3 regions of the Pseudomonas sp. 1928-m genome follow, and region 1 is predicted to be linked to each of the others. Evidence: predicted binding sites of a transcription regulator. Region 1 holds the regulator's gene; each other region holds the start of a gene.

The links. The regulator sigma-54, encoded in region 1, starts transcription at its own class of promoters, with help from an activator protein. The targets are predictions, from matches to a motif close to ANTGGCATNNANNTTGCTNT.
Positions count from the first base shown of each region.
Region 2: a site for sigma-54 is predicted at 2,987-3,006, ahead of glnK (P-II family nitrogen regulator). Genes of this name have one in related genera too.
Region 3: a site for sigma-54 is predicted at 1,465-1,484, ahead of P3C18_RS05350 (ammonium transporter). Genes of this name have one in related genera too.

Region 1 is NZ_JARIXO010000002.1:283,390-290,587, forward strand. Features, by position in the region: gene P3C18_RS10825 (ATP-binding cassette domain-containing protein) at 1-753, opposite strand, end outside; gene P3C18_RS10830 (KpsF/GutQ family sugar-phosphate isomerase) at 1,000-1,974, shown strand; gene P3C18_RS10835 (HAD family hydrolase) at 1,974-2,513, shown strand; gene lptC (LPS export ABC transporter periplasmic protein LptC) at 2,521-3,090, shown strand; gene lptA (lipopolysaccharide transport periplasmic protein LptA) at 3,077-3,619, shown strand; gene lptB (LPS export ABC transporter ATP-binding protein) at 3,622-4,347, shown strand; gene P3C18_RS10855 (RNA polymerase factor sigma-54) at 4,486-6,000, shown strand; gene raiA (ribosome-associated translation inhibitor RaiA) at 6,193-6,501, shown strand; gene ptsN (PTS IIA-like nitrogen regulatory protein PtsN) at 6,517-6,990, shown strand; gene rapZ (RNase adapter RapZ) at 6,993-7,198, shown strand, end outside.
Region 2 is NZ_JARIXO010000003.1:28,550-35,747, forward strand. Features, by position in the region: gene P3C18_RS12010 (gamma-glutamyl-gamma-aminobutyrate hydrolase family protein) at 122-910, shown strand; gene P3C18_RS12015 (YifB family Mg chelatase-like AAA ATPase) at 967-2,466, opposite strand; gene P3C18_RS12020 (accessory factor UbiK family protein) at 2,506-2,775, opposite strand; gene glnK (P-II family nitrogen regulator) at 3,203-3,541, shown strand; gene P3C18_RS12030 (ammonium transporter) at 3,578-4,891, shown strand; gene P3C18_RS12035 (ammonium transporter) at 4,971-6,221, shown strand; gene sutA (transcriptional regulator SutA) at 6,480-6,809, shown strand; gene P3C18_RS12045 (HAD-IA family hydrolase) at 6,961-7,198, opposite strand, start outside.
Region 3 is NZ_JARIXO010000001.1:1,198,439-1,205,636, forward strand. Features, by position in the region: gene P3C18_RS05345 (GGDEF domain-containing phosphodiesterase) at 1-1,185, opposite strand, end outside; gene P3C18_RS05350 (ammonium transporter) at 1,519-2,814, shown strand; gene P3C18_RS05355 (hypothetical protein) at 2,816-3,460, shown strand; gene P3C18_RS05360 (Fe-Mn family superoxide dismutase) at 3,525-4,106, opposite strand; gene P3C18_RS05365 (LysE/ArgO family amino acid transporter) at 4,283-4,894, opposite strand; gene P3C18_RS05370 (ACT domain-containing protein) at 4,900-5,301, opposite strand; gene P3C18_RS05375 (LysR family transcriptional regulator ArgP) at 5,399-6,295, shown strand; gene P3C18_RS05380 (methyl-accepting chemotaxis protein) at 6,300-7,198, opposite strand, start outside.

The sequences.
Region 1 (7,198 bases):
CGGGCCATCGGGAATGCCCTGCATAAACTGACGCACGCGTGGGTTGTCCGAGGCCATCAACTCGGCCGGCGTACCCTGCCCCAGCACCTGGGTGTCGCCGACGATATAGATGTAGTCAGCAATGCTCGCGGTTTCCGCCAGGTCATGGGACACCACAATACTGGTGATCGCTAACGCATCGCTGAGCAGACGAATCAAACGCACCAGAACGCCCATGGCAATCGGGTCCTGGCCGACGAAAGGTTCGTCATACATCAGTATCTGCGGGTCCAGAGCTATCGCCCGAGCCAACGCCACGCGACGCTTCATGCCGCCCGACAATTCATCCGGCATCAAATCCAGAGCGCCGCGCAGGCCCACTGCCTGCAACTTCATCAGCACGATGTCGCGAATCATCTCTTCCGGCAGCTGGGTATGCACCCGCAGCGGAAAGGCGACGTTCTCGAACACATCCAGATCGGTAAACAACGCACCACTCTGGAACAGTACGCCCATCTGCTTGCGCATCTCGAACAGCTCGCTACGCGACAGCGTCGGCAAATTCAGGCCATTGACCCAGACTTCGCCCTGGCTCGGCTTGAGCTCGGCCGCGATCAGACGCAGCAGCGTGGTTTTGCCACAGCCAGACGGACCCATGATCCCGGTGACCTTGCCACGGGGAATCTGGATATCGATGTTTTTGAAAATATCCCGCTCGCCGCGTTTAAAACTGACGTTCTTCAGCTCAACTGCATACGGGTTCCCGGCGCTCATCTGGACTCCTTGCTCAACGCTTGCCTGACTGACGCACTGCCCCGAACAAAGGGCACTATAGGTCGTCGAACGTACCGAAAATGGCCGCAAACTATACCATCGCGGCATTCCTCGCCCAAGATTGAACTTGTTGCCAGAGATAAGCGCCGCACAGTTTCTGTAACCGACTCGCCACTGGAAACACTGGGCAGGCGCACCTTTACCGTTATAATCGGCAGCCTTTAACCCGCACGCCGCAGAGAAGCCATGAGCCAGTCCACCGACCTGATCCAGTCAGCGCAGCGCACCATCCGCCTGGAACTCGAAGCCATCCAGGATCTGCTGGCGCGCATCAACGGTGATTTCGTGCGTGCCTGCGAGCTGATTCTCGCCAGTAAAGGCCGCGTCGTGGTGGTCGGCATGGGCAAATCCGGCCACGTCGGCAACAAGATTGCCGCGACTCTGGCCAGCACCGGCACCACCGCGTTCTTTGTGCATCCTGCCGAAGCGAGCCATGGCGACATGGGCATGATCACCCGTGACGACGTGGTGCTGGCCCTGTCCAACTCCGGTTCTACTGCAGAAATCGTCACCCTGCTGCCGCTGATCAAACGCCTCGGCATCCGCTTGATCAGCATGACCGGCAACCCGGAATCCCCGCTGGCCAAGGCCGCCGAAGTCAACCTGGACGCCCGCGTGTCACAGGAAGCCTGCCCGCTGAACCTAGCCCCAACCTCTTCCACCACGGTATCGCTGGTCCTGGGCGACGCCCTGGCCATTGCCCTGCTGGAAGCCCGCGGCTTTACCGCTGAAGATTTCGCCTTCTCCCACCCGGGCGGTGCATTGGGCCGACGCCTGCTACTCAAGGTGGAAAACGTCATGCACGCCGGCGACAGCCTGCCACGCGTCAAACGCGGCACCTCGCTACGCGACGCGCTGCTGGAAATGACCCAGAAAGGCCTGGGCATGACCGTGGTGACCGAGGACGATGGCCGCCTGGCCGGGATCTTCACCGACGGCGATTTGCGCCGCACCCTGGACCGCAACATCGACGTACGCCAGACCATTATCGATGACGTAATGACCGCCCACGGCAAGACCGCCCGCGCGGAAATGCTCGCGGCAGAGGCTTTGAAAATCATGGAAGACCACAAGATCAGCTCGCTGGTGGTGATCGACGACAACGACCTGCCAATTGGCGCGCTAAACATGCACGACCTGCTCCGCGCCGGGGTCATGTGATGAGCACTGACCTGACCAACCCCGACCTACTGCAACGCGCCAAGGCCGTCAAACTGGCGATTTTCGACGTCGACGGTGTGCTCACCGACGGCAAGCTGTACTTCCTCGTCGACGGTAGCGAGTTCAAGACCTTCAACACCCTCGACGGCCACGGCATCAAGATGCTGATCAACTCTGGCGTGCGCACCGCGATTATCAGCGGCCGCAAAACCCCCGTGGTTGAGCGCCGTGCGCAGAACCTGGGGATTCAGCACCTGTACCAGGGCCGCGAAGACAAGCTGGTGGTACTCGATGAACTGCTCGGCGAACTGGGCCTAGACTATGCACAGGTCGCTTACCTGGGTGACGACCTGCCTGATCTGCCGGTGATCCGCCGTGTCGGCCTGGGCATGGCAGTTGCCAGCGCCGACGGCTTTGTCCGCCAGCACGCCCACGGCGTGACCCGCGCTCGCGGTGGCGAAGGCGCCGCCCGTGAGTTCTGCGAATTGATCATGCACGCCCAAGGCACCCTTGAAGCCGCTCAAGCCGCTTACCTATAGGCCAACCATGCCCCGCAAGTTATTCAATATCGCCCTGTTCGCCTTTGTCGCCCTGCTGGTGGCGGCGCTTGGCTACTGGAACCTCAGCCCGGAAAGCTTTAACCAGCAAGCGCGCAGCGCTGGAACAGATAACGCCATCGATTTTTACGCCACCAATACCTATACCGTGCAATACCAGGCCGATGGCAAGCTGCATTATGAGCTGCAGGCCGACAAGGTCGAACATATCAAGGCTAGCGACATCACCCTGATGACCAGTCCGAACATGAATCTGTTCCGCGGCACCGAGCTGCCCTGGAAAATCCGCAGCGAGCGCGGTGAAGTATCGCCGGGCGGCGCTGAGGTCGAGCTGATCGACAAGGTGCGCGTCGAGCGCACTGACGCCAAAGGCCGCCCGACCATCCTCACCACCAGCCGCCTGACCGTATTCCCCGAGAAGGAATATGCGCAGACCCAGCAAGCCGTTAGAATCGACGCGGCCAATGGGGTGACCACGGCAAAAGGAATGAAAGCGTACATGAATGACGGCAGGATGCTCCTGCTGTCCAACGTAAGAGGTCAGCATGAGGCTCGTTAACACCCTCCCCCTACTACTCAGCCTCAGCGCCGCACTCGGAAGTGTCAGCGCCTGGGCATTGCCGTCCGACCGCGAACAGCCGATCCGCATCCAGGCCGACAGCGCAGAACTGGACGACAAACAAGGCGTGGCGGTTTATCGCGGTGACGTCGTCATCACCCAGGGCACCATGAAGGTCACCGGTGACACCGTGACCATCACTCAGAATGCTCAGGGCGATGTCGAGGTATTTACCTCGGTTGGCAAGCCGGCCTACTACGAGCAAAAGCCGTCAGCCGACAAGCAGATCGTCAAGGCCTACGGTCTGACCATCCAGTACTTTATGGCCAACGAGCGCGTGGTATTGATCGATCAGGCCAAGGTGATTCAGGAAGGCAACACCTTCGAAGGCGAGAAAATCGTCTATGACACCCAGCGCCAGATCGTCAACGCCGGCCGCGCCACAGGCACCAATGTCACTGCGCCACGTCCGCGCATCGACATGGTGATCCAGCCGAAGAACAAACCAGCCGACCAGCAGGCGCAGTAATAATGGCCACATTGAAAGCCCAACACCTGGCCAAAAGCTACAAAGGCCGCCAGGTCGTGCGTGACGTCAGCCTAAGCATCGACAGCGGGCAGATCGTCGGTTTGCTCGGCCCCAACGGTGCCGGCAAGACCACCTGCTTCTATATGATTGTTGGCCTGGTACAGGCCGATCAGGGCCGCGTGATGATCGATGATCTCGACGTCAGCCATCAGCCCATGCATGGCCGTGCCCGCGCCGGCATCGGCTACCTGCCACAGGAAGCCTCGATCTTCCGCAAGCTCAGCGTGGCCGACAACATCATGGCCATCCTGGAAACCCGCAAAGACCTCGACGGCGCTGCACGCCGCAAAGAGCTTGAGGGCTTGTTGCAGGAGTTCCATATCAGCCATATCCGCGACAACCTCGGCATGAGCCTGTCCGGTGGTGAGCGCCGCCGCGTGGAAATTGCCCGCGCCCTGGCGACCAACCCCAAGTTCATCCTGCTCGACGAACCCTTTGCCGGTGTCGACCCGATCTCCGTGGGCGACATCAAGCAGATCATCCACCACCTCAAAGCCAAGGGCATTGGTGTATTAATCACCGACCACAACGTGCGCGAGACCCTGGATATCTGCGAAACCGCCTATATCGTCAGCGATGGTCAACTGATCGCCGAAGGTGACGCCGAGGCTATTCTGGCCAACCAGACAGTCAAAGAAGTTTACCTGGGGCATGAGTTCCGGCTGTAACCACAGCTTTTCTCAAGCTGACTGCAGCCAAGGCTAGGCAAAACCCTTAAAGTCAGGCATATAATTTGCTTCCTAGTGGCGCTTTTTAAAAACGCCCTGTAGTGGATTGCGCACAGACGCCGGTAAATAAGGTCTGCAATGAAACCATCGCTAGTCCTGAGAATGGGCCAGCAGCTGACGATGACACCGCAGCTGCAACAGGCCATCCGCCTGCTCCAACTGTCGACCCTGGATCTGCAACAAGAGATCCAGGAGGCCTTGGAGTCCAACCCGATGCTCGAACGCCAGGAAGATGGCGATGATTTCGACAATTCGGACCCTATGGCCGATGGCGCAGAAAGCGCCAGCCCCAGCGAACAGCCCGAAGCGCCCTATCAGGAAACCAACTACCAGGAAGCCACGCAGACCGTGGACAACCTGGAAGAAGGCGATTGGGGCGAGCGCATTCCCAACGAGCTGCCAGTCGATACCGCTTGGGAAGACATCTACCAGACCAGCGCCAGCAGCCTGCCCAGCAGCAGCAACGATGACGACGAGTGGGATTTCACCACCCGCACCTCCAGCGGCGAGAGCCTGCAAAGCCACCTACTGTGGCAACTCAACCTGGCCCCGATGTCGGACAAGGACCGCCTGATTGCGGTCACCCTGATCGACTGCATCAATCAGCAGGGCTATCTGGAAGAGACCCTGGAAGAGGTGGTCGAAGCCTTCGACCCGGAACTGGACATCGAGCTCGACGAAGTCGAAGCCGTGTTGCACCGCATCCAGCAGTTCGAGCCTACCGGTATCGCCGCGCGCAACCTGGGCGAGTGTCTGCTCCTGCAACTGCGTCAGCTGCCGGCGAAAACCCCGTGGCTGAGCGAGGCCCAGCGCCTGGCCAGCGACTACCTGGATCTGCTTGGTAGCCGCGACTATAGCCAGCTGATGCGCCGCATGAAGCTCAAGGAAGACGAGCTGCGCCAGGTTATCGACCTGATCCAGAGCCTCAACCCGCGCCCCGGCTCGCAGATTGAATCCAGCGAGCCGGAATACGTGGTGCCCGACGTGATCGTGCGCAAACACAACGAGCGCTGGCTGGTAGAGCTGAACCAGGAAGCCATGCCGCGCCTGCGGGTCAACGCGCAATACGCCGGTTTTGTGAAGCGCGCCGACTCCAGCGCCGACAACACCTTTATGCGCAACCAGCTGCAGGAAGCGCGCTGGTTTATCAAAAGCCTGCAAAGCCGCAACGAGACCCTGATGAAGGTCGCCACACAGATCGTCGAGCATCAACGCGGCTTCCTCGATTACGGCGACGAGGCGATGAAGCCGCTGGTACTGCACGACATTGCCGAAGCTGTAGGCATGCACGAGTCGACCATCTCGCGTGTGACCACGCAGAAATTCATGCATACGCCGCGCGGCATTTACGAGCTGAAATACTTCTTCTCCAGCCACGTCAGCACCTCCGAGGGCGGCGAATGCTCGTCCACCGCGATCCGCGCCATCATCAAAAAACTGGTCGCAGCGGAAAATGCGAAAAAGCCGTTGAGTGACAGCAAGATCGCTGGTTTACTGGAAGCACAGGGCATTCAAGTCGCTCGCCGCACGGTCGCCAAGTACCGTGAATCCCTCGGAATAGCGCCTTCCAGTGAGCGCAAACGATTGATCTAAGGCGGCACAAAGAAGGAAGACGACCACTCGATACCGAACACCCCCGGCCTCGCCTTTTCGCAAAAGCAGCCATACTGCCAACAAGCAATCAGCGACCGTGCCAGGCTCGTTCCGTAGAGTCTTCCACGCCACAGTGTTCCGGCGGCAGGCCTCTCGCCTGCCTCTTACACACGGCAACAAGGAGAAAGCGGTATGCAAGTCAACATCAGTGGACACCAGCTGGATGTGACCGACGCCCTACGCGACTACATCGCCGAAAAACTCGGCCGATTGGAGCGCCACTTCGACAAGATTACCAACGTGCAAGTCACCATGGAGGTCGAGAAGCTCAAACAGAAAATCGAAGCGACCCTGCACATTGCCGGCGGCGAAGTCGTCGCCAATGCCGAACATGAAGACATGTATGCAGCCATCGATTTACTGACTGATAAACTCGACCGACAACTCATCAAACACAAGGAAAAACAGCTCGAACGTCAACAGGGCGCTATGGCCCGCTGACATCGTCTATCTCCTATGATCCGACTTGAAACTATCCTGACCCCCGGCCGTTCTTTAGTGAACGTGCCGGGCGGCAGCAAAAAACGTGTCCTCGAACAGATTGCCAACCTGGTGGCGCGCGAGCTGCCTGACCTGGATGGCCAAGACATCTTCGAAAGCCTGATTGCCCGGGAAAAACTCGGCTCGACCGGTTTCGGTAATGGTATTGCCATTCCGCACTGTCGCCTGCCCGGTTGTACCGCGCCGATCAGCGCCTTGCTGCGCCTGAACTCTGCCGTAGACTTCGACGCCATCGACGGCGCGCCAGTGGACCTGTTGTTTGTCCTGCTGGTGCCCGAAGCTGCCACCGACGCTCACTTGGAACTGCTCCGGCAGATCGCCAGCATGCTCGACCGCAGCGACGTACGCGCCAGCCTGCGCCAGGCCGAGAGCAGCGAAGCCCTGTATCAGGTGGTCGTGGACGTACAAAGCCAACTCAACCGAGCCTGAGCATGCGCCTGATCATCGTTAGCGGTCGCTCCGGCTCCGGGAAGAGCACCGCCCTCGATGTACTTGAGGACAATGGCTTCTACTGCATCGACAACCTGCCTGCCGGCCTGCTACCTGAACTGGCCGAGCGCGCTCTGCTGCACACCGAACTGCTGCATCCTCAGGTCGCAGTGTCGATTGATGCGCGCAACCTGCCGAGCCATCTCAA
Region 2 (7,198 bases), on a different contig from region 1:
CTGCTGCCGCTGCGGCGGGCATCTAGACAGGCGCAATCAGCCGTAAAACAGAAGGTGCGCGACAACCGTCAGCCCTTCTGCACAACAACGGCAGCCAATCACGGCTGCCCCAAGGTGATGTATGTCCAACAACAATACGAAACAGCGCCCAGGCGCGCGTAAACCGGTTGTCCTGATGTCCATGGGCGCTCAAGAGCGCAAAGGGCATGCCTATCAAGTAATGACCCACAAATACATAACCCCCCTGGTCGAACTGTCTGGCTGTGTGCCGCTGCTGGCGCCCAGCTGCTGCGGCGCCGATGACATCGAGCAGTACCTGTCGATGGTCGACGGCGTGTACCTGACCGGTGCGGGCAGCAATATCGATCCGGCCCTCTACGGCCAGGAAAACCTGACCCCGAGCAAGGGCCAGGATCAGGACCGCGATCTGTTCGATATCCCGCTGATCCGCGGCGCTCTGGCACGTGGCCTGCCGCTGTTTGGCATTTGCCGCGGCATGCAGGAAATCAACGTGGCCCTGGGCGGTAATATCCACCAGAAGGTCTACGAAGTACCGGGCATGAATGACCACCGCGAAGACACCAGTGCTCCGGTGGCTGTGCAGTATGCCGACAGCCATAGCGTGCGTGCGCTGCCGGGCAGCTGGTTTGCTGAACTGATGGGCCATGCGGATTTCCCGGTCAATTCGCTGCACGGGCAGGCCGTTGATCAACTGGGCGAGGGTGTCGAAGCTCTGGCCCATGCCGAAGATGGCCTGATCGAAGCGATTCACCTGCCAGGCGCCGAGCAGTTCACCCTGGCGGTGCAATGGCACCCGGAATGGCAGGCGGCGCAGAACCCGCATTCGGTGAAAATCTTCAAGGCATTCGGCGATGCCTGTCGTGAGCAGGCTGCCCGTCGCGACCAGTAAGTGCTTTAGCTTTATATAAAGAAGCCCCGCATGCGGGGCTTCTTTATGCGCGCTATTCAGGCGCCGCTGATGCTGGGGCGGTACTGCAGGGCTTCACCCAGGTGGCTGCGGCTGATACGCGCGGCGCTATCCAAATCGGCCAGGGTGCGCGCCACTTTTAATACGCGGTGCGCTGCGCGCAGGCTCAGACCCAGGCGCTCGCAGGCGTTTTCCAGCCATTGGCGGTCTTCGCCCTGCAGGCTGCAATGCTGTTGCACGCCGTTGAGGTCTAGGTGGGCATTGGCGCAACCCTGGCGCGCCAGTTGCTGCTGACGCGCTTGCACCACTTGGGCGGCCAGCTCGGCGCTGCTTGGGCCGGGTTCGGCGTTGGCACCCAGCCGGGTGGTTTCCCGTGGCACGCTGAGGTGCAGGTCGATGCGGTCGAGCAGCGGGCCGGAAAGTTTGCTGCGGTAACGTTGGATCTGCTCGCTGCTACAGCGGCAGCGCCCGGACGGATCGCCCAGATGCCCACAGGGGCAGGGGTTCATCGCCGCCACCAACTGAAAGCGCGCAGGGAAACGCACCTTGTCGCGAGCGCGAGCAATCACGATCTGCCCGCTTTCCAGGGGCTCACGTAAAACTTCCAAAACCTTGCGATCAAACTCGGGGAGCTCATCGAGGAATAAAACACCGTGATGGGCCAAGGTGATTTCGCCGGGCTGCGGGCGGCTGCCACCGCCGACCAGCGCCGGGCCGGATGCGCTGTGATGAGGCGTTCTAAAGGGTCTTTGCGGCCAGGCACTTAGCGGCGTGTGGCTGGCCACGGAGTGAATCGCCGCCACTTCCAGCGCTTCCTGTTCATCCAGCGCTGGCAGCAGGCCGGGCAAACGGCTGGCCAGCAGGGTTTTGCCGGTGCCGGGTGGGCCTGTGAATAAGAGATTGTGCGAGCCGGCCGCCGCTACCAGCAGGGCGCGTTTGGCGGCGATCTGTCCCTGCACTTCGGCCAGATCGGGGTAGGGCAGGATCTGGCGCAACAGACCCTGGGCCTGATACGGCGCAATTGGTGTCTGGCCATTGAGGTGGGCGGCGACTTCCAGCAGGTGCTCGACGGCAATCACCGTCAGCCCCGACGCCAGGCTGGCTTCTTCGGCATTGGCCTTGGGCACCACTAAGGTGCGTCCGGCGGCGCGGGCGGCCAGTGCAGCAGGTAAGACGCCCTGTACTGGGCGAATCGCCCCGGACAGCGCCAGTTCGCCGAGGCACTCGAGGTGCTCCAGCGCGCTGGCCGGCACCTGGCCGCTGGCGGCGAGAATGCCGAGGGCAATCGCCAGGTCGAAGCGTCCGCCGTCCTTGGGCAAATCTGCCGGTGCCAGGTTCAAGGTAATCCGTCTGGGCGGGAACTCGAAGGCGCAGTTGAGGATGGCGCTGCGCACCCGGTCCTTGCTTTCCTTGACGGCGGTTTCCGGCAGGCCGACCAGTGCTAGTGAAGGCAGGCCATTGGCCAAATGGGCTTCGACGGTGACGGCGGGGGCTTCAACTCCCACCTGGGCGCGGCTGTGGACTATGGCCAGGGACATCGATCACTCCTTGATCGGCTGATGCATCCGCTGCGGGCGTTACTCGCTGGTAGCTGGGGCGTCTGCGCTACGGGTTTCCATCTCGGCAACCTTGGCTTCGAGGGCTTCCAGGCGAGCGCGGGTGCGGGCCAGGACGACCATCTGGCTGTCGAATTCGTCGCGGCTGACCAGGTCGAGTTTGCTGAAGGCGCTTTGCAGCAGCACCTTGAACTGGGCTTCGAATTCACCGCGGGGCAAGGGCGCGTCACCGTTGAACAGGCGCGAGGCGTGGGTGGTCAGGGCGTCTAGCAGGGCTTTAGGTGGCAGCATGGTGAGGTTCCGTTTGCAGGTGGCGGCAGTGTAGCACGCAGCTTTACCCGGCTTGCCGGGTGTGGCCGGCGCAGGATTGGCGCGGGTTGCACAGTTTTCGCGCGTTGCTTGGTTGGCTGTTGCACCGTTGTTGTGCGCTGGCGGTTGGCTAGTACCGGGCTAAAACGCCTGTTTGCCGGGTAACTGCATGAAATAAATCGGTTTTGGCGGTTCTGGCAAGCTTTCTGCTTTGTCTCTTGCGACGCATGCACCGATGCAGTTCCGGTGCGTCAGGCGAAGCGGGGAAGTGTTTCGTCGGGAGCGGTTGGTGAGCATCGGTGCCGCTGGGTCAGGGCTGCGATGCATTACAAAAGCCAGGCACTGCGCTTAGACTTGGGCCGGGTTCGTAATTCCTGGGGCAAGTCCACCATACACGGGAGAGAGTTACATGAAGCTAGTCACTGCCATCATCAAGCCGTTCAAGCTGGACGACGTCCGTGAGTCACTGTCGGAGATCGGCGTGCAGGGCATCACTGTCACTGAAGTCAAAGGCTTTGGTCGCCAGAAGGGCCATACCGAGCTGTACCGCGGCGCTGAATACGTGGTCGATTTCTTGCCAAAAGTGAAAATCGACGTGGCCATCGCTGACGATCAACTCGATCGCGTGATCGAGGCCATCACCAAGGCTGCTAACACCGGCAAGATCGGTGACGGCAAGATTTTCGTTGTAAACCTGGAACAGGCGATCCGCATCCGTACCGGCGAAACCGGCACCGACGCAGTTTAAGCCTCCGAACGAACCCCACGCCCCAGGAGTTAAACCATGACTCTGCGAAAAATCGCAGGGCTAGGAGCCCTTTTGTCTCTCGTTCCTGGCTTTGCCATGGCCGAAGAGGCAAGCCTGAACAGCGGCGACACCGCTTGGATGTTAGTCGCCACTGTACTGGTGCTGTTTATGACCATCCCTGGTCTGGCGCTGTTCTACGCCGGCATGGTGCGTTCCAAGAACGTGCTGTCGGTGTTGATGCAGTGTTTTGCGGTAACCGGGTTGATCAGCATTCTGTGGGTCGTTTACGGCTACAGCCTGGCCTTTGACAGCACCGGCATGGAGCAGGGGGTCGTCAACTTCAACTCCTTCGTCGGCGGTTTCTCCAAAGCCTTCCTTTCTGGTTTGACCCTGGACAGCCTGGTGGCTGGTGTTCCGGAGACGGTCTTCATCACCTTTCAGATGACCTTCGCCATCATCACCCCGGCGCTGATCGTTGGTGCCTTTGCTGAGCGCATGAAGTTCTCGGCCATGCTGATCTTTATGGCGGTGTGGTTCACCCTGGTCTATGCGCCTATCGCGCACATGGTCTGGGGCGGCGACGGGGCACTGATGTGGGACTGGGGCGTGCTCGACTTCGCGGGCGGCACTGTGGTGCACATCAACGCCGGTATCGCCGGTCTGGTGGCCTGTCTGGTGCTGGGCAAGCGCAAGGGTTTCCCAACGACCGCCATGCCGCCGCACAACCTCGGCTACACCCTGATCGGCGCAAGCATGCTCTGGGTCGGCTGGTTCGGCTTCAACGCAGGTTCTGCGCTGGCAGCCAACGGCAGCGCCGGTATGGCCATGCTGGTCACCCAGATTGCCACCGCTACCGCGGCGCTGAGCTGGATGTTCGCCGAGTGGATCACCCACCGTAAGCCAAGCGTTCTGGGCATTGCCTCGGGTGCTGTGGCGGGTCTGGTGGCGATCACCCCGGCATCCGGTACGGCGGGGCCGATGGGCGCTCTGGCGATTGGTCTGGCCAGTGGGGTGATCTGCTTCTTCTGCGCCACCAGCCTGAAACGCAAGCTGGGTTATGACGATTCCCTCGACGTGTTCGGCGTACACGCCGTGGGCGGCATTGTCGGCGCCATTCTCACCGGGGCGTTCGCCGCACCGGCCTTGGGTGGCTTCGGCGAGGTGGAGAACATTCCGGCGCAGTTGTGGATCCAGTTCGAGGGGGTGGCCTTCACAGTGGTGTACACCGCGGTGGTGACCTTCGTGATTCTGAAAGTGATCGACCTAGTAATGGGCCTGCGTGTCAGCGAAGAGGAAGAGACCATCGGTCTCGATCTCGCCCTGCATAACGAGCGCGGCTACAACCTGTAAGCACACGGAGCGCGTCCGGAGCCAACCCCGGACGTCTTAACCGAATAGCGCTAAAAAGCGCAACGGCAAGAGGTGAACCATGGACAACACAGCATTGACTGCACTGCAGTACGGTTTTGATACCTTCTACTTTTTGGTTTGCGGCGCCCTGGTAATGTGGATGGCAGCGGGTTTTGCCATGCTCGAATCCGGTCTGGTGCGAGCCAAGAACACCACTGAAATTCTCACCAAGAACATCGCCCTGTACGCAGTGGCGAGCATCATGTACCTGGTGATCGGCTACCACATCATGTACTCCAGCCCGGAAGGCGGCATCCTGCCAAGCCTGGGTTTCCTGATTGGTGACGAGAACAGCGTTGAGTCGGTTCTGGCCGGCGGTGACGACGCGCCTTACTACTCGGCTCGTTCGGACTTCTTCTTCCAGGTGGTGTTTGCCGCGACCTGCATGTCGATCGTGTCCGGTGCTGTGGCTGAGCGCATGAAGCTGTTTGCCTTCCTGGCATTCGCTGTGGTCATGACCGGTTTCATCTACCCGGTACAGGGCTTCTGGAAATGGGGTTCGGGCTTCCTTAACGAAGCGGGCTTCCTCGACTTCGCCGGTTCCGGTGTGGTGCACATGGCCGGCGCAACCGCTGCCCTGGCTGGCGTACTGCTGCTCGGCGCACGTAAAGGCAAGTACGGCCCGAATGGCCAGGTCAACGCCATTCCGGGTGCCAACCTGCCGATGGCAGCGCTGGGTACCTTTATCCTGTGGATGGGCTGGTTCGGCTTCAACGGTGGCTCGCAGCTGAAGATGAGCACCATCGAAGACGCCAACGCCGTGGCTCAGGTGTTTGTTAACACCAACATGGCCGCTGCCGGTGGCCTGGTCGCCGCGCTGATCGTGGCACGCATCCTGTTCGGCAAGGCTGACCTGACCATGGCCCTCAACGGTGCCCTGGCTGGCCTGGTGGCAATCACTGCCGAACCGCTGACCCCGACTGCCCTGCAAGCCACCCTGATCGGTGGTGTGGGCGGCGTGCTGGTGGTGTTCTCGATCCTCGGTCTGGACAAGCTCAAGCTCGACGATCCAGTCGGTGCCATCTCCGTTCACGGTGTGGTCGGTATCTGGGGCCTGTTGGCGGTCTGCCTGACCAACAGCGACGCTACCCTCGGCGCACAGCTGCTGGGTATCGGCTCGATCTTCGCCTGGGTCTTCGTGGCCAGCCTGATCGTCTGGTCCATCATCAAACTGGTGATCGGCCTGCGCGTTACCGAGGAAGAAGAGTACGAAGGCGTGGACATCGCCGAATGCGGTATGGAAGCCTATCCGGAATTCACCAAGCGTTGATTTCCTCGGGTTTCAACAAGGGCGCCTAAGGGCGCCCTTTGTTTTTTCTGCAAGCCAATTAAAGGTTGTGGTTTTTCAGCATGTGCGCGGTTGTGATGGAGCGGCAACAGACCCTAGAATGCGCGCCGTTGAGCGCAGTTCGCCGATGCGCAGCGCTCAGCCCAAGGCAAGGCCACTGGAATTTTTATCAGCGACGTTAGAAAGCTGACGCAGCTGGGCTATAACTACTCTGCTTTTCGCAAGTCATGAGGTTGGAACATGAGCGACGAAGATCTGGAACACGACGAATTAGAAGGCGCTGACGAAGACGAAGGCGAGGAGCTGGCTGCCGCCGATGATGGCGACAGCAGCGACGATGGCGACGGTGACGACGAAGTCGTACCCGCCAGCAAAGGCAAAAAGGCCAAAGCCGCCGTCGACGTAGAAGAACTGCCGAGCATCGAAGCCAAGCAGAAAGAGCGTGATGCGCTGGCCCGCGCCATGGAAGAGTTCCTCTCCCGTGGTGGCAAGGTGCAGGAAGTCGAGCCGAATGTGGTCTCTGATCCGCCCAAAAAGCCGGATAGCAAATACGGCAGCCGCCCTATCTAAGGGCCTGCTGTAAAATGAAAAAGCCCGCATGCCATCCGCGTGCGGGCTTTTTTGTGCGCGATGCCTTGTTAAGGCCGGCAGATGACTGTGTAGGGTGGATAGCGCTTTATCCATCCACCGCTCATCGTCGGTCAGGACCGCGTGTGTTCGTCTACGCCCAGCTATGCAGCAATGCCGGCAGCTCGGCCAGGCTGCGGATCTGTCCATCCGGGGTGTTGTCGGCTTCCCAAGCTTTGCCCTGGGGATTGAACCAGATCGCCCGCAGCCCTGCCGCCTGCGCACCGGCAATATCGTCGCTGGGGTGGTCGCCGATATGTACCGCGTGTTCGGCTTTGATGCCGGCGCGTTTCAGGGCTTCCTCAAACGGCTTGGGGTCCGGCTTGCCAACC
Region 3 (7,198 bases), on a different contig from region 1:
CTGTTCGGCTTTCTGCAGCAGCTTCTCGGTGCTGTCGCCATCTTCCGGGAACAGGGTGATGCCGATGGTGGCGCGTAGGCGCACTTGCTGCTGATCGAGCATAAAGGGGTTGTCGAGGTCATCGAGTACGCTCTGCGCCAGCTCGGCGGCCTCGTAAGGCTGCTCGATATCGGCCTGCACCAGGGCGAACTGGTCACCACCCAAACGGGCGAGGGCGCCGAGGCGGCCACTGTGGCTGCGCAAGCGGTCGGACAGGGCCAGCAGCAACTGGTCGCCAGTCTGATAGCTGAACTGTTCGTTGATCCCTTTGAAGTCATCCAAACCTACGCAGAGCACCGCCACGCGCCGGTTTAGGCGGCCGGCGTCTTCGATAATCTGGTCGAGTTGCTGTTGCAGCTGCTGACGGTTCGGCAGGCCGGTAAGGAAGTCGTACTGGGCCATGCGCAGCAGGCTGTTTTCCGCTTCACGGCGCAGGTTGGTGTTGCGTTCGATGGAGGAGAGCAGCTGGTTGGCGGTATTGATCCACAGCCCCAGTTCGTTCTTCTCGTTGCCCTTGAGCATCGGCAACTTGTGCTCGCTGGGGCGGTCCGGGTTGATATTGGTCAGGTGCTCGATGATCTTCGACAGCGGCTTGGTCAGCAGCCAGTGGTAGACCAGGTACAGCACCAGCCCCATGGCCAGGGCGCGCAGCACACCGGAGATAAAGATGATCACCGAGTTGGTGACAAAGCTCTCGCCGTAGGGGGCCGTGTCGAGGGTGATGCTGAGGTCGCCGTAGTATTCGCTGTAGGGGCCGCGGCCAACCAGTTGGGTGGTGAAATTCTGTTCTTTACCAAGGATCGGGTCGGTCAGCCAGCGCGTGGGGATGTCGACTTGCTCTCGGGCTTTTTCCGCCAGCATCGGCTCGTTGGGGTGGCCGATGGCGGCCATGCGCACCGACTCATGCTGGAACAGGCCTTCGATCACCTGCATGCCCATTTCCCGGTCCAGGCTGTAAACCGCCTGGGTGGAGGGGTCGCGGAACATGCCGAGAATCCGGTGCGCGTCGTTGGCCACTGCCTGACGTGTTTTGTAAACGTCGAAGACGATCTGGGCAAGACTCAAGACCACGCCGACGATCAGTGCCGAAAGCAGCACTACGCGGAGCAACTTAAGTGACAAGCTGTTTTTGAGTTCCAGCTTCAAATGACGGTTCCTTGTTCGAGGCCTTCGGCGTCAGACGCTAGTGAGTATTGGCAAAGTCGCGCTTGCAGTCAAAGGGCCATTACCAAACTTTGTCGAACAAATTATCTGCGCGGCGATGGCGCGACCACTGGCAGCGGTGTTGGCTGCTTGCACTGTGTCGGTGCGAGTTGCTTGTGGCTTGAGCACCGTTGGGCGGTTTTTTATGCGCTGCCATCCCTGGTGGCCAGCCTTCGGGCCGTTGCTAGGCAAGGTTAAAACGCGCGCCCAGCTATTTTTTCCTTTGGCATGAGAGTTGCGAAGCCCCCGGTACTCACCGTCATGGGGGACGCTGCGATGAAAACTCGACTGTTAGGGATAGCTGCATTTGCGGTTTCACCACTGGCTCAGGCGGCCAGCGATGAGGCGCTCAACACCGCTTGGCTGGTGTTGGCCAGCGTGCTGGTGTTCTTTATGCAGGCCGGCTTTGCCTTGCTTGAAAGCGGCATGTCGCGAGCGAAGAACGCAGTCAATGTGATGATGAAAAATTACATGGACGGCTGCGTCGGCGGCATCACCTTCTGGCTGCTGGGTTTCGGTCTGATGTTCGGCAGCAATATCACCGGCTGGTTCGGCATGAGCCATTTCGCGCCACATGATGGCGAACCCTGGGATTTCACCTTTCTGTTATTTCAGATGATGTTTGCCGCCACCGCAGCAACCATCGCCAGTGGCGCGATGGCCGAGCGTACGCGTTACTCGGCCTACCTGATTGGCGCGGTGGTGATCAGCGGGTTTATCTACCCGGTGTTTGGCAGCTGGGTGTGGAGCGGCATCTATGGCGGCCAGGGCTGGTTGGCGGCGCTGGGCTTTATCGACTTTGCCGGCTCGACCGTGGTGCACAGCATCGGCGCCTGGTGTGCGCTGGCCGGTATTCTGGTGCTGGGGCCGCGTCTGGGGCGTTTTGCTGCGGACGGTACGCCGCGCAGCATTCCCGGGCACAACCTCAGCCTGGTCGCGCTGGGCGGCTTTATTCTCTGGGTTGGCTGGTTCGGTTTTAACGCCGGCAGCAGCCTGGAGATGAATGTCAGCCTCGGTCTGATTGCCCTGAATACCCATCTGGCAGCGTCGGCCGGGGCACTTGGCGCGTTTCTGGCGCAGCGCAGCACCTCCAGCCCGGTGCTGCTGACGACTACGGTGAACGGTTCGCTCGGTGGCCTGGTCGGCATCACCGCCGGTTGCGCGACGATGTCGCCGCTGTTTGCCCTGCTGACCGGGCTGGTGGCCGGTTTTGTGGTGGTGTTCGGCATGCGCCTGCTGGAGCGTTGGCAGCTTGATGATGTGGTCGGCGCCGTGCCCGTGCATGGCTTTGCCGGTGTCTGGGGCACCGTGGCGGCCGGGCTGTTCTTCAGTGGTGATCTGTTCAACTGGTCGCGGGTCGGCGTGCAACTGCTGGGCGCCGGTGTGGCGTTTATCTGGGCCTTCCCGTTGGCATTGATGCTCTATCTGTTGCTGGCGAAAACCCTTGGTTTGCGCACCTCCACGCAACATGAGCAGCGCGGTCTGGATTATGCCGAGCACGCCGAGGTGGGCTATCCCGAGTTCAACCTGGCCGTGACCTTCGACAGCCACGACCTGCCGAGGAAGGTGTGAGATGAGCCTGGCAACTCGCCGACGGGCGATCTACACCGGGCTGGCCGGGCACTTTGCCGAGGACGAACTGCTGGCCGTGCTGGCGCTGTGGGAAAGCAAATATGCCGACAAACCGCCGTTTGCCCTCAATGAGTTTCTCGGTGAAGTGGCCGCGACCACTGAACGCAAGCTGGAGCGCGCCAAACTTTACCGCGAGCTGGTGGGCGCGCTGACCGGGCCGCTATCGGCCTTGCTGCCGGACCCGGAGCCGCTGCTGCTCAGCTGGCGGCAGCGGATGGGCGTGGCGGCGCCGCTACGGAGCGGCCCGGATAGTCAGGCGCGGCATACCTTCGAGGCGCTGAGTCGGGTGCTGTTTAATGAGCTGGAGGCCGAGCTGCTGCCGCGTTTGCGGCGTTTTGCAGCGGGCAATCTTGCCGGGTTGAGTGTGGCTAACGAACAGCGTCTGCTGGTGCGTGCCTGGCTGGAGCAGGGCGCAGCGCTGGAGGCCGCTGGCTTGGGCCTTGAGCAGTTACGGCAGTTGCTCAACCTGCTGTATATCGGTCTGTGTGAGTACCTAGGGCCGGTTATCGCCGATCAGCGCCTGAGCCATGCAGTACAGCAGGTGGAGGCGCTGCACCTGGCGTTCGCGCCGCGCAAGCTGCTTTAAATCCCCTGGCCTATAAGCAAGAAACCCGGCACAGGGCCGGGTTTCTTGTGGGTAACGCAGGTACTTAGGCGGCGTAGTTTTTCGCTACGAAGTCCCAGTTGACCAGGTTCCAGAACGCCTCAACATACTTTGGACGCAGGTTGCGGTAGTCGATGTAGTAGGCGTGTTCCCACACGTCGCAGGTCAGCAGCGGGGTGTCGCCGCTGGTCAGCGGGCAGCCGGCGCCGATGGTGCTGGCCAGGGCCAGGGAGCCGTCAGCTTTCTTCACCAGCCAGCCCCAGCCGGAACCGAAGGTGCCGATGGACACTTTGCTGAACTCTTCCTTGAACTTGTCGAAGGAACCGAAGGCCGCGTTGATCGCGTCAGCCAGGGCACCAGTCGGCTGGCCACCGGCGTTAGGCGCCAGGCAGTTCCAGTAGAAGGTGTGGTTCCAGACCTGAGCGGCGTTGTTGAAGATGCCGCCCGAAGAAGTCTTGACGATCTCTTCCAGGGTTTTGCCTTCGAACTCGGTGCCTGGGACCAGGTTGTTCAGGTTCACGACATAGGTGTTGTGGTGCTTGTCGTGGTGGAATTCCAAGGTTTCCTTGGAAATGTGCGGCTGCAGGGCGTCATGTGCGTAGGGCAGCGGCGGCAATTCGAAAGCCATTGTCTATCTCCTAATCAGGTCAGGTGCGGTGTGCGCGAGGCCGATCACGGGCGGCCATCTCAGCGGCGTGAGTTATCTCTTTGCGCCGCAAGCCCTGAATCATAGCACTCGCCCCGCGCCTTAAACACGCGGCAACTGTGTGGAAAACCACCTCGGCATATTGCATCAGGGCCGTTTTAGAGCATGCCGGGGTTGCTCAATAGCTGCCAGGCAATGCTGAACATCATCAGCGCCACGCCCAGATCGATAAAGCGCCAGGTGCTTGGACGCGCCAGCCAGGGAGCGAGCCAAGCCGCGCCGAGGGCCAGGCAGAAAAACCACATTAAAGACGCGCTGGCCGCGCCCAGGGCATAGGCACCGGGCACCGGCTGCTGCGCGCCGAGTGAGCCGATCAGCAACACGGTGTCGAGGTACACGTGCGGGTTGAGCAGGGTCACTGCCAGGGCTGCCAGCAGCACCGCACGGCGTGAGCGCGGGCCGCTCTCACTGGTCTGATTCAGTGCCTGCGGACGACTGGCGCGAACCAGCGCTTGGGCGCCATACCAGAGCAGAAACGCCGCGCCGCCCCAGCGCGCCACACCCAGCAGAATCGGGTTTTGCGCCAATACGGCGGCCAGGCCGAATACCCCGGCTGCGACCAGCAGGGCATCGCAGACCACGCAGAGCAGCGCCACCGGCAGGTGATGCTCGCGGCGCAGGCTTTGCGCCAGGACGAAGGCATTCTGTGCGCCGAGGGCGATGATCAGCCCGGCGGCGATCAGTAAGCCATTGCTATAGCTCTGCCACATAGCGGTTACTCCGCCTGCTCGCTGAGCTGTTGCAGCACGGCCAGCGCACGCGGCCCATCGGCGTGGGCGACGAACAGGTGGTCGTGGTAGAAACCGGCGATCACGTTGCAGCTGATCCCAGCTTGAGCCAGTGCGCTGGCGACGGCAGCCGTCAAGCCGACGGCTTCCAGGGCCGAATGCACATGCAGCGTCAGCCAGGCGGCGACGTAGCTGTACGGCAAACCCAGGTGTTCGGCCTGCTGGAGCTGCACAATTACGGTGAGGCCTTCGGCTTCCTGAAAGCTGCCCAGCGGCTGCACGCCCTTCAGTTGCGCGGCATCGCTTAAACAGCAGAACACGTATGCGCCATCGTTCAGCTGTGGGCTCATGCTGCGCAGCAAAGTTGTCAGTGAGGTTTCGCCGGCCATGCGGATTGCCTTGTTCAGGGGGGATGCTGGTCAGTCTGCTGCGGCTGGGTATATAAGAGAAACCAATAATCCTGATCGCTCATTAGGAAATCTTATTTTGCTGGATTACAAACTACTCGCCGCCCTGGCTGCGGTTGTCGAGCAGGCCGGCTTCGAGCGGGCCGCGCAGGTGCTGGGGTTGTCGCAGTCGGCCGTGTCGCAGCGGATCAAGCTGCTCGAGGCGCGGGTCGGCCAGCCGGTGCTGGTGCGTGCAGTGCCGCCGGCTCCCACGGAAATCGGTCGGCGCCTGCTTAACCATGTGCAACAGGTACGTTTGCTGGAGCGCGATATTCAGGCGCAGGTGCCGGGGCTGGATGAGGGCGGTTTACCGGAGCGCCTGCGCATTGCCCTGAATGCCGACAGCCTGGCCACCTGGTGGGCCGGCGCTGTAGGTGCGTTCTGTACCGAACAGCGTTTACTGCTGGATCTGGTGGTGGAGGATCAGGAGGTCGGCCTCAAGCGCATGCGCGCCGGTGAAGTAGCGGCCTGCGTATGCGCCAGCGAGCGCCCTGTCGCCGGTGCGCGCGCCGTGCTGCTGGGGGCGATGCGTTACCGCGCCATGGCCAGCCCGGGGTTTATTGCCCGGCATTTCCCGGCGGGTGTGACGGCGCAGGCGCTGGCTCATGCACCGGCTATCGTCTTCGGCCCGGATGACTTGTTGCAGCACCGTTATCTGTCCAGCCTGGGCGTCGAAGGCGGGTTTGCCCACCACCTGTGCCCGTCATCCGAGGGCTTTATCCGCCTGGCGCAGGCCGGTTTTGGCTGGGGGTTGATCCCCGAACTGCAGGTGCAGGGGGAGATGGCCCGTGGCGAGCTGGTCGAATTGATCAGCGAGCGGCCAATCGATGTGCCGCTGTACTGGCACCACTGGCGCAATGGCGGTGAGCTGCTGGGCGAGCTGACCCGCCATCTGCAGCGGCATGCGGCCACCTGGCTGGTGACCACTGCGGTCTAAGGGGTTACAGCTGAAAGTGCGCCAATAGATGCTGCTGGTTGCCGGCGACATTTTGCAGGTGCTCGCCGCACTGGCGGGTATTGGCGGCGTTTTCCCGGTTGTCTGCGGTCATGGCGCTGAGTTGGTGCATATGCTGGTTGACCTCCTGGGTGGTGGCCGCCTGCTGCTCAGCTGCCGCAGCGATCTGGAAGGCCAGGTCATGCACGGCCTGCAGTGAGTGATCCAGATGGCCGAGTGAGCCCAGTACGGCTTGCGTTTCATTTTCCAGGGCGCGGGCCTGGGTGGTGGAGTCCTGCATGCTGGCCAGGGCCAGCGCGGACGAATTGCCGAGGGTGGCGATGATCTGCACCACTTCTTCGGTGGCGGTGCGGGTGCGCATGGCCAGGCTGCGCACCTCATCGGCGACCACAGCAAAGCCACGGCCCTGCTCGCCAGCGCGGGCCGCTTCGATGGCGGCGTTGAGGGCCAGCAGGTTGGTCTGCTCGGCGATGGCGCGAATCACCTCCAGCACTGAGGCAATCTGTTGGCTATTGCCGGCCAGGGTTTGCACCACCTGATCGGCCTCGCGCAGGCCGCCAAGCAGTTGGTCCTGGCGGCCGATCATGCGCTGTAGGGTGCCCTGCATGGTGGTAAAGGCATGCCGCGCGGCTTCACTGCTGTCGGCGCTTTGGCTGGCGCTGGTGGCGATTTCCTGCACGGTGGCGGCCATCTGATCGACCGCGCTGACCACCATTTCCAGGGCTTCCTGCTGTTGGTCGAGGCGTTGGCTGGTCTGTCCGGCAGCGCTGAGAATATCGCCACTGGCATGGCCCACGGCATTGCTGGCCTGGCGCAGTTGTTCGATCACCACTCGCCAGGCATTGGCCATATCGTGCAGGGCATGCATCAGGCCATTGCCTTGGC